DNA from 2 places in the Halomonas sp. 3H genome. Region 2 is predicted to be linked to the other one. Evidence: predicted binding sites of a transcription regulator. Region 2 holds the regulator's gene; the other holds the start of a gene.
The links. The regulator sigma-54, encoded in region 2, starts transcription at its own class of promoters, with help from an activator protein. The targets are predictions, from matches to a motif close to TGGCACNNNNNTTGCTNT.

Region 1: a site for sigma-54 is predicted at 2,392-2,409, ahead of NFC98_RS04680 (sugar phosphorylase). Genes of this name have one in related genera too.

What each region holds. Positions count from the first base shown of each region.
Region 1 is NZ_CP100360.1:977,474-982,881, forward strand. It holds gene NFC98_RS04675 (glycosyl transferase) at 1-548, shown strand, start outside; gene NFC98_RS04680 (sugar phosphorylase) at 592-2,361, opposite strand; gene thiC (phosphomethylpyrimidine synthase ThiC) at 2,498-4,393, opposite strand; gene tenA (thiaminase II) at 4,456-5,124, opposite strand; TPP riboswitch at 5,213-5,350, opposite strand.
Region 2 is NZ_CP100360.1:2,541,018-2,546,425, reverse strand. It holds gene rapZ (RNase adapter RapZ) at 1-927, opposite strand, end outside; gene ptsN (PTS IIA-like nitrogen regulatory protein PtsN) at 972-1,436, opposite strand; gene raiA (ribosome-associated translation inhibitor RaiA) at 1,443-1,751, opposite strand; gene NFC98_RS11850 (RNA polymerase factor sigma-54) at 1,936-3,351, opposite strand; gene lptB (LPS export ABC transporter ATP-binding protein) at 3,516-4,241, opposite strand; gene lptA (lipopolysaccharide transport periplasmic protein LptA) at 4,251-4,757, opposite strand; gene lptC (LPS export ABC transporter periplasmic protein LptC) at 4,754-5,344, opposite strand; gene NFC98_RS11830 (HAD family hydrolase) at 5,349-5,408, opposite strand, start outside.

The sequences.
Region 1 (5,408 bases), 1.6 Mb from region 2:
CCGGGGAGTTCTCCATGCGCGCCGAGGTGCTCGACGGCATCCGCATACCCGCCGACTGGGGCCTGGAGGTCGGCGTGCTCTCCGAGGTGCATCGCAACTACTCCACCAAGCGGCTCTGCCAGGTGGACCTGGCCGACGCCTACGACCACAAGCACCAGCCGGTCTCGGAGGAGGACGCCTCCGCCGGGCTCAACCGCATGAGCCTGGACATCGCCAAGGCGCTCTACCGCAAGCTGGCCACCCAGGGGGTGACCTTCAGCGCCGAGGGCTTCCGCACCCTCAAGGCGACCTACTACCGGCTGGCCCTGGACCTGATCGAGGCCTACGACCACGACGCGGTGATGAACGGCCTCTCCCTGGATCGCCATGCCGAGGAGCGGGCCGTGGAACTGTTCGCCGCCAACCTGCTCGAGGCCGGCAGCGCCTTCCTCGACAATCCCGGCGAGCGGCCCTTCATCCCCAGCTGGAACCGGGTGCGCTCGGCGATTCCCGACCTGCCGGAACGCCTCCACGACGCCGTGGAGGCCGACAACCGCGGCGAGGTGTAGCAGGCCTGTCGCCGGAATAGCCTCGAGCGGATTCTGCTATCGCTCAGGGCTTCTGCACCAGCCACAGGCAGCGATAGGGCGCCAGGCTCTCCACCGGCGTCCAGGGGGCCTCCTCCAGCAGGTCGAACCACGCCCCCTGGCCGAGGGCCGGAAGCGTCAGCGGCTGGGGGGCGTCGGTAACGTTGTGGACCGCCAGCAGGCGGCGCCCGTCGGGCAGCGGGCCGCGCTCCAGCACCAGCAGCTCCGGCGGCGTCTCCAGCACCCGCTGGGGGGCGTCCGGGTGGAAGCAGGGCTCGCCACGTCGGACCGCCAGGCGCCGGGTCAGCGCCTCGAAGACCATCCTCGTCGGCGTGTCGGGGCTGTCCAGCAGCAGCTCCAGCTCATCGCGCTGCCAGCGGCGCCGGTTGATGGAACGCAGGCGTCCGCTGCGCTCCACCCCCTCAAGGTCGTTCAGGGTGCCGGTCAGCACGTGGAAGTAGAGCGCCGGGATACCGCGCAGGCCGAGCATCAGCTGCTGACCGCACAGGAAGCGCTGCATCTGCCAGGGGTCCGGGCCGCGACGGGTGCCCTTCATGGCGTCGAACCAGGTGATGTTGATCTCGTAGGGGCTGTCGCTGCCGTCGTCCCGGGTGCGCATGCTGACGAAGCCGCCGAAGCGGTGCATCAGCTCCAGCAGCGCATCGATCTCGTGCTGGGGCAGCCAGCCCTCCAGCGGGCGTACGCCGATGCCGTCGTGGCTGGCGGTGAAGTTGAGAAAGCTGCAGCCGGGGGGCAGGGTCGGCAGGCTGCGCAGCCAGGCCGCCAGCGTGCCCGCCTCGCCGCTGGTCAGGGTGTGCAGCAGCAGCGGCGGCAGCGGGAACTGATAGACCAGGTGTGCCTCGTCGGGGGGAGCGGGGAGACGTTCTAAACCCAGGTAGCTGAGGTTCTCCCGGTGGGGCACGTTGGTCTCGGTGAGCAGCAGGGTGCCCGGCGCCACGTGGTCCACCACCGCGCGCAGCAGCCGCACGACCTCGTGGGTCTGTGGCAGGTGGATGCAGGGGGTGCCGACGGCCTTCCACAGGTAGGCGATGGCGTCCAGTCGGATCACCCGGGCGCCCTGGTTGAGGTAGTAGAGCAGGATCCCGATGAACTCCAGCAGCACGTCGGGGTTGGCGAAGTTCAGGTCGATCTGGTCCTCGGAGAAGGTCGCCCAGAGGTGTCGGGGGCCGCGCCGGGTCGGCACCTTGACCAGCAGCGGCGAGCTGCGCGGCCGCACCACCGCCGAGAGGTCGGTCTCCGGGTCCATCTCGATGAAGTAGTCCCGCCCCGGCTGGCTGCCGGAGAGGTAGTCGACGAACCACAGCGACTCCCGGGAGACGTGGTTGAGCACCAGGTCCACCGCCAGGTCGCGCCGCCCGGCCAGGGCGCGAACATGGGACCAGTCGCCCAGGTCGGGGGAGACCTCTCGGTAGTGGATCACCGAGAAGCCGTCGTCGCTGCTCCAGGGGAAGAAGGGCAGCAGGTGCACGCCGCTGAAGGTTTCCGCCAGGCGCGCTTCCAGGAAGTCGTCCAGCACCTCCAGGGGCGCTCGCTCGCCCTCCAGCAGGCTGTCGCCATAGCTGATCAGCCACTGGTCGCGCTCGCTCCAGAGTGGCGCATCGCCTTCACCAGGGGAGGGCGGGGCCTGGTGGGCCAGCAGGGTCAGCAGCCGCCGCAGCACCTCGTCGGCGCGCGGGCCGTAGAGGAAGGCCAGGTGGCCGTGGGCGCGGCGGCTGAAGGCCTCGGCTTCCAGCGGGACGGCGACGGAGGGGGTGAAGGTCGGGCGGTCGGACATGGCCGGGTCTCCTCGTGACAACCCCTAACCCATGCAGGGCCCGTGCCAGCCTGACGGCATCCGCTGATGCAACACGCCGGCCCGGGGGCCGGCGTGAACGTTCAGGTATCCCTTGCGGGCGGAGATGCGCCGCGGCCTAGACCTCCTGGTAGAGCTGGCTGCCGGTGTCGCGGAACTTCTCCGCCTGCTCTTCCATGCCCTTCATCACCGCCTGCTGATCGCCGTCGAGGCCGTTGTCTCGGGCATAGTCGCGCACCTCCTGGCTGATCTTCATGGAGCAGAATTTGGGGCCGCACATGGAGCAGAAGTGGGCCACCTTGGCGGAGTCCTTGGGCAGGGTCTCGTCGTGGTACTCGCGGGCGGTGTCCGGGTCCAGGCCGAGGTTGAACTGGTCCTCCCAGCGGAACTCGAAGCGCGCCTTGGAAAGCGCATTGTCGCGGCGCTGGGCGGCCGGGTGGCCCTTGGCGAGGTCCGCGGCGTGGGCGGCGATCTTGTAGGTGATGATGCCGGTCTTGACGTCGTCCTTGTTGGGCAAGCCCAGGTGCTCCTTGGGGGTCACGTAGCAGAGCATGGCGCAGCCGAACCAGCCGATCATGGCAGCACCAATGCCGGAGGTGATGTGGTCGTAGCCCGGGGCGATGTCGGTGGTCAGCGGGCCGAGCGTATAGAAGGGCGCCTCGTGGCACGCCTCGAGCTGCTTGTCCATGTTCTCCTTGATCAGGTGCATCGGCACATGGCCCGGCCCCTCGATCATCACCTGGACATCGTGCTTCCAGGCGATATGGGTCAGCTCACCCAGGGTCTCCAGCTCGGCGAACTGGGCCTCGTCGTTGGCGTCGGCCACCGAGCCCGGGCGCAGGCCGTCACCCAGCGAGAAGGCCACGTCATAGCGCTTGCAGATCTCGCAGATCTCCTCGAAGTGGGTGTAGAGGAAGCTCTCCCGGTGATGGTAGAGGCACCACTTGGCCATGATGGAGCCGCCCCGGGAGACGATGCCGGTGACCCGCTTGGCGGTGAGCGGCACATAGCGCAGCAGCACCCCGGCGTGGATGGTGAAGTAGTCCACCCCCTGCTCGGCCTGCTCGATCAGGGTGTCGCGGAACACCTCCCAGGTGAGATCCTCGGCCACGCCCTTGACCTTCTCCAGCGCCTGGTAGATGGGCACGGTGCCGATGGGCACCGGGGCGTTGCGAATGATCCACTCGCGGGTCTCGTGGATGTTCTGCCCGGTGGAGAGATCCATGATGGTATCCGAGCCCCAGCGGATGCCCCAGGTCATCTTGTCGACTTCATCCTCGATGGAGGAGGTGACCGCCGAGTTGCCCAGATTGCCGTTGATCTTCACCAGGAAGTTGCGGCCGATGATCATCGGCTCGGATTCCGGGTGGTTGATGTTGCAGGGGATGATGGCCCGGCCGGCGGCCACTTCGGCGCGCACGAACTCCGGGGTGATCTCATCAACCAGCCGGGCGCCGAAGCCCTGGCCCGGGTGCTGGTGGCCCAGGATCCGCTCGACTTCCGCGGTGCCCAGGGCTTGTCGCCGCTGGTTCTCGCGGATGGCGATGAATTCCATCTCCGGGGTGATGATCCCCTGGCGGGCGTAGTGCAGCTGGGTGACGTTTTTCCCCTCCTTGGCGCGCCGGGGCGTGCGGGTCAGATCGAAGCGAAGCCTGGCAAGCGTCGGGTCGTTGGCGCGACGCCGGCCGTAGTCGGAGGTGGGGCCGTCGAGCAGCTCGGTGTCGCCCCGTGCCTCGATCCAGGCACGGCGTAGCTCGGGCAGGCCGCGGCGCAGGTCGATCTCGGCATTCGGATCGGTATAGGGGCCGGAGGTGTCGTAGACCAGCAGCGGCGGGTTCTCCTCATCCGGGCCCATGCCGGAGGTCCTGGTGGGCGAGAGCGAGATCTCGCGGAAGGGCACGCGGATATCCGGGCGCGAGCCCTCGATGTAGACCTTGCGCGAGCCGGGCAGCGGCTGGATGGCGGCCTCGTCGACCCGGGCGGTCTCGGCGAGGAAGTGGGCGGTCTTGCTCATGGCGAGAGTCCTTGGGGTGGCGGTTGTTGTCGGTGTTGTTGTCAGGGGGCAGGGCGGCGGCGCTAGAGGGCGCGATCCAGCCCCATCTGCCAGAAGTCGATCTCGAGTCGGGTGGCGTCGCGGAAGACCTGGGTGAGTTCGGCGAAGCGAGCCGGGGTGACGTCGGCCAGGCGGGCATCGAGCCAGGCTTCCTCGGCGCGGCGAGCGGCCTGGAACTCCTCGCTCTCGTACATGGCGATCCAGGCGTCATAGGGGTTGGCGTCGCCGCGCAACGTCCCGGCGCGGGCGTTGATCCAGTCGGCGATCTCGCCGTAGCCCACGAGGCAAGGGGCCAGGGCCACATGGAGGTCGAGCAGGTCGCCGCGGTTGCCGGTATCCAGCACGTAGCGGGTATAGGCCATGGTGGCGCGGGCCTCGGGCAGCTCGGCCAGCGTCGCCTCGCTGATGCCCCACTCCCGGCAGTAGCCCACGTGGAGCCCCAGCTCCAGGTCGACGATGGCCTTGAGGCCATCAAAGGCCTGGCGCAGGTCGGCGAGGGTGCGGCTCTTGTAGGCGGCCAGGGCATAGGCCCGGGCGAAGTGGATCAGGAACAGGTAGTCCTGCTTCAGGTAGTGGCGAAAGGCGCCCTCTTCGAGGGTGCCGTCGGCCAGGCCGCGCACGAAGTCGTGCTCGATATAGGCCCGCCAGTCGTCCTGGCAGGCGGCGGTGAGGTCGCTGAAGCGGTAGCCCATGATCTTCTCCGGAGACGAGTGATGATCCGGAGTGCGGGCGAGGGAGGGGGTGGGGCCTGGGAGTGAGCGCTACACAGGGGTAGTCGAGGGGCGGCCACCGCTTGATTCCTACGCCGGTACTAGCCGGATCAGGTTCAACGGGCCCCGCCGTGACGACAGTTCATTGCGAACAAGCCGTGTCGTATGGCGATCTCAGCCGGTTCCACCGGCACCCCGTCAAGCGAAGGCCCACTCTAGCAGGCCAGGAGGCATTTGCCAGCCCCGAGGCTGCACCGGCGGATAGT
Region 2 (5,408 bases):
GTTTCCTTGCTTTCCCTGGCCGTCGGGCGCTTCCTCCGCCCCTCCGGACTGGCGGGCCAGGGTGTCGTGGATGCCCAGCTCGCGGTGGCGCAGCCGCACGTTGGGGTGGTGCTCGGCCAGGCGCGCCGCGAGGCGCTCGGCCAGGTAGACGGAGCGGTGCTGGCCGCCGGTGCAGCCGATGGCCACCGTCAGGTAGCTGCGGTGGCTGGCCCGGTAGGCCGGCATCCAGCGCTCGACCCAGCCGAGGATGTCGTCGAGCATCTCGGCGACGATCGGGTAGCCCTCGAGGAAGGCGATGATCTCGGGGTCGCGGCCGGTGGCGCTGCGCAGGCGCGGGTCCCAGTAGGGGTTGGGCAGGCAGCGGGCATCGAAGACGATGTCGGCATCCAGGGGCACGCCGCGCTTGAAGCCGAAGGACTCGATGGTCAGGGTCAGCTGTTCGGCGCGGTGACGGGCCACCTGGTCGCTGATGCGTCCGCGCAGCTCGTGGACCGACAGGCGCGAGGTATCGATCACCAGGTCCGCCAGGTCGCGGATCTCGGCGAGCGCCTGCTCCTCGGAGTCGATGGCCTCGGCCAGGGTCATGTGGCTGTCCCGGGTCAGGGGGTGGCGGCGGCGCGTGGCGGAGTAGCGCTCGAGCAGGATGCGGGCATCGGTGGTCAGGTAGATCACCTGGCAGTCGATGCCGCGGCTGCGTACCTCCTCGAGCAGGCTGGGGAAGCGCTGCAGGGCCTGGGGCAGGTTGCGCGCGTCGATGCTCACGGCAATCGACGAGCGAGGCGATTCCGCGCCCTTGAGCTCGTCGACCAGCGACCCGAGCAGCATGGCGGGCAGGTTGTCGATGGCGTAGTAGCCGAGGTCCTCGAGCGCCTGCAGCGCGATCGACTTACCCGAGCCGGAACGGCCGCTGATGATCACGAGCTGCATGACGGGTCTCCTGGTCATTGAAGTGGCCGGGCGGCCCGCAGGGCTCAGGCCTGTCGTCGGATCGCCTCGATGAGTCGCTCGTGGAGCTCGCGCTGGCTCTCGCTGCGGCGCAGGGCGCTGCGGGTATCGGCATCGTTCATGATGCCGGCCACCTGGGCCAGCAGGGCCAGGTGGGCGTCGTCGGCCTCTTCCGGCACCAGCAGCACGAAGACCAGGTCGACCGGCTCGCCGTCGATGGCATCGAAGTCCACCGGCTCGGCCAGCTTGAGGAAGCCGGCGATCGGGGTCTTGCAGTGGGGGCTCCGGGCATGGGGAATCGCCACCCCGTTGCCGATGCCGGTGCTGCCCAGCCGTTCACGGCCGATCAGGCGGCTGAAGACTTCCTGACTGTCGAGGCTGGGGGTGTTCTGGGCGATGAAGGTGCTGAAGAACTCCAGCACCCGCTTCTTGCTTCCCCCGGGCACACCGAACAGGGTGCGCTCGGGGGGCAGGATGGTTTCCAGTGTCATGGTGAATCAGCGGGCGCCGGCGCCCTGGGCGCGGGCCTGGGCCTTCTCCTTGTGCTTGACCAGCTGGCGGTCCACCTTGTCGGCCAGGGCATCGATGGCGGCGTACATGTCGCCGTCCTGGGCTTCGGCATGCAGGTCGGCACCGGCGGCGTGCAGGGTGCAGGCGGCGAGCTGGCGCTCCTTCTCCACGGACAGGGTCACCTGGACATTGGTGATGTTGTCGTAGTGGCGCTCCACGCGAGCCAGTTTCTCGTTCACATAGCCACGCAGGGCATCGGTCAGTTCCACATGATGGCCGGTGATGTTGACTTGCATGACACGCTCCTTGCTCGTTGGTTGTGATTCGATTGTAACCCTTTTTCCTGCCTTGCATACCCCCCGCGCCGGCAGCGTCGAGCGGTGCGTTGACGCGGGTCAGCGAAGGCGCTTGCGCTCGCTGGAAGAGGGGATGCCCATGGCCTCGCGGGTGACTGTGGAGAGCGCCACGGTCCACCCGGATTCAACGCAGCCGCTTGCGCTCGCTGGAGGAGGGGATTCCCATGGCCTCCCTGTACTTCGCCACGGTCCTGCGCGCCACCTGGATGCCGGCTTCGTCGAGCAGGGCGACCAGCTTGCTGTCGGAGAGCGGCTTGCGCGGGGGCTCCTCCTGGATCAGCTTGCGGATGCGGGCGCGAATGGCGGTGCTGGAGTGGGCGTCGCCCTCGCCGTTGCCGCCGACATGGCTGGAGAAGAAGTACTTCAGCTCGAACACGCCCCGCGGGGTATGGATGTACTTCTGGGTGGTGACCCGGGAGATGGTCGACTCGTGCATCTCCACCGCCTGGGCGATGTCGGCCAGGATCAGCGGCTTCATCGCCTCCTCGCCCTGCTCGAGGAAGTCGAGCTGGCGGGCCATGATCTCGCGGCCGACCCGGAGCAGGGTGTCGTTGCGGCTGGAGAGGCTCTTGAGCAGCCAGCGCGCCTCCTGCAGGTGGTCCTTGAGGAACTGGTTGTCCTGGCTCTTGTCGGCGCGGCGGATCAGGGCGGCGTAATCGGGCTGGATCCGCAGCCGCGGCAGGGCGTCCGGGTTGAGCTCGATCTTCCAGCCGCGGCTGTCATAGCGGGCGACGAGGTCGGGGATCACGTAGTCGCTGTCCACGCTGGCGAAGGCGCTGCCGGGTCGCGGATCGAGCGAGCGGACCAGGGCGATCACCGTTTCCAGGTCGTCGTCGTCGAGCCCCAGCCGCCGCTTGAGCAGGCGGCGGTCGTCGCCGGCCAGGGCCTCGAGGAACTGGCGCACCAGGCGGCGGGCCTGGGGCAGCAGGGGGGTGTTGTCGGGCAGGGTGGCGAGCTGCAGCATCAGGCACTCGCGCAGATCGCGGGCGAAGACCCCGGTGGGCTCGAACTGCTGCAGGCGCAACAGCACCTGCTCCACCTCGCGGCTGCGCAGGCCGTCGAGGCCCTGGCGGCGCAGCCCGTCACGAATCTCGTCGAGGGGCTGGGCCAGGTAGCCGGCGTCGTCCACGGCATCGATCAGGCTCTCGGCGATCTGCAGCTGGCGAGGCTCGAGGTCGGTCATTGCCAGCTGCCAGGCGAGGTGGCCCCGCAGGCTCTGTCCCTCGGCCTGGCGCTCGAAGTCCGGCCCTTCCCCCCCGCCGGCGGGGGCGCCCAGGTCCTGGTAGGTGTCCGACCAGTCGCTGTCGGTGGAGAGTTCCGCGGGGATCTCGCTGGACCAGTCATCCTCGGGTGTCTCGGCGACCGCCTGCTCGCCGAACCCCTCCTCGAGTTCCAGCATCGGGTTGGACTCCATCGCCTGCTGGATCTCCTGGCGCAGGTCCAGGGTGGAGAGCTGCAGCAGGGCGATGGCCTGCTGCAGCTGGGGGGTCATGGTCAGCTGGGTGCCGACGCGCAGCTGAAGGGAGGCTTTCATGGCCATCGGTGAGGTCTGCTCTCTTCGCCGGAAAGCCTCACCCTAGTCCGCGGCAGGGCCCGATGCAAGCCTCCGGGAGAGGAAAATGCAGCAATAAGCGTGCCAAGCGCAATCCTCATGCCGTCGCGATATAACGACATGTACTTCAGTGACTTGTGGAAGCGTTCGGGCTAGAGACGGAAGTCCTCGCCCAGGTAGACCTCACGCACCCGCTGGTTGGCGAGGATCGAGTCGGGGCTGCCCTCGGCGATGATCTTGCCGTCGCCGACGATGTAGGCGGTGTCGCAGATGTCGAGGGTCTCGCGGACGTTGTGGTCGGTGATCAGCACGCCGATGTCCCGGGCCTTGAGCTGGCGGATGATGCCCTTGATCTCCCCCACCGAGATGGGGTCGACGCCGGCGAAGGGCTCGTCGAGCAGGATGAAGGCGGGCTCGGTGGCCAGGGCCCGGGCGATCTCCACCCGGCGCCGCTCGCCCCCGGAGAGGCTCATGCCCAGGTTGTCGCGGATATGCGTCACATGGAACTCCTCGAGGAGCTGCTCGAGGCGGGCGCGGCGGGCCGGGCGGTCGAGGTCCTTGCGGGTCTCGAGGATCGCCATGATGTTGTCGGCCACCGAGAGCTTGCGGAAGATCGAGGCCTCCTGGGGCAGGTAGCCGATCCCGGCCCGGGCGCGCTGGTGCATGGCGGCCCGGGAGAGGTCGAGCCCGTCGATGTACACCTCGCCGGCATCGGCGCGCACCAGGCCCACGATCATGTAGAAGGAGGTGGTCTTGCCGGCGCCGTTGGGGCCCAGCAGGCCGACGATGCGGCCCTGGTCGATGGAGAGGCTGATGTCCTGCACCACGCGGCGGCGCTTGTAGCTCTTGGCCAGGTGGCGGGCGTGAAGGGTCTTCATGGGGTCGCCTTACTGCTCGGGCTGGAGGGTCATGCGGATGCGCTGGCGTCCCTCGACGCCTTCGCCCTCGGCACGGGCCTGGACCACGCGGCGGTCGAGGAAGTACTCGAGGTAGCCGCCGTCGAAGGTGTCGCCGCCCTGGTGCAGCTCGGCCCGGTCGATCAGCTCCACCCGGCGTTCGGCCACGTGGTAGATGATGGTGCGGCCCCAGCCCCGGACCACCGGCTCGGCCGGGTCGGGCTGCTGCTCGATATAGGCGCGCTCGCCGGTGGCGATGGCACGGGTGAGCTCGCCGGCGGCGTTGCGGCGGATCTCCACCCGGTCGCCGGTGAGCTGCATGCTGCCCTGGCGGATGTCCACGTCGCCGGTGTAGACGGCGGTGCCGGCGCGGTCGTCCAGGTCGAGGCGGTCGGCCTCCACCTCGATGGGCGCGGAGGCATCTCCCTGCTGCGCCAGGGCCGGGGCGGTGGCCAGCGGCAGCAGCAGGCAGAGCAGCAGGGCGAAGGGGGGCTTCATGGCGGGGACTCCTCTCGGGTCTCGGGCGGATGGTGGCCGCGCACATTGTCGGTCAGCCGCGCCCGGTTGTCATGGATCCAGGCATCGAAGCGGTCGCCGCTCATGCGCTGGGGGGGCTGGCGCAGCAGGGCCGGGGTGTCGCTCCAGGCGTGGCCGGTATCGGCGTCGAAGTGCAGGACCTCGGTGTCTAGCTGCCAGCGCTCCTCGGGGGCGTTGAGCCGGGCGTCGCCGGAGAGCGTCAGCGGGTTGCCGCCGGGCCCCAGCACGCCGCTGTCGGCCCGGGCGTACCAGACCCGCCCGGCGCTGTCGTGGAGCCGGGCGTCGGGGGTCTGCAGGCGGGTCACGTCGTCGTGGGGGGTATGCACCAGGCGCGGCGTGTCGAGGCGCTGGTGGGCGCGGCCCTCGGCGTCGAAGCGGGTCAGGCGGGCGCCCTCGAGGTAGTAGTCGGGCTCGCCCGCCTCGTCCCGGGGGACCTCCCCGTACTCCGGCCCGCCGCGCGGGTCGAGCAGGACGAGGGCGCCGCCCAGGGCCAGCAGGATCAGCAGCAGCCAGACCCGGAAGGAGGGGCGGGGCAGGGACCACGCCATGGGCTCAGTTGACCCCGTGGAGGTAGGTGTCGAGCACCGCGTCCCAGTGGCCCTGGGCCCTCAG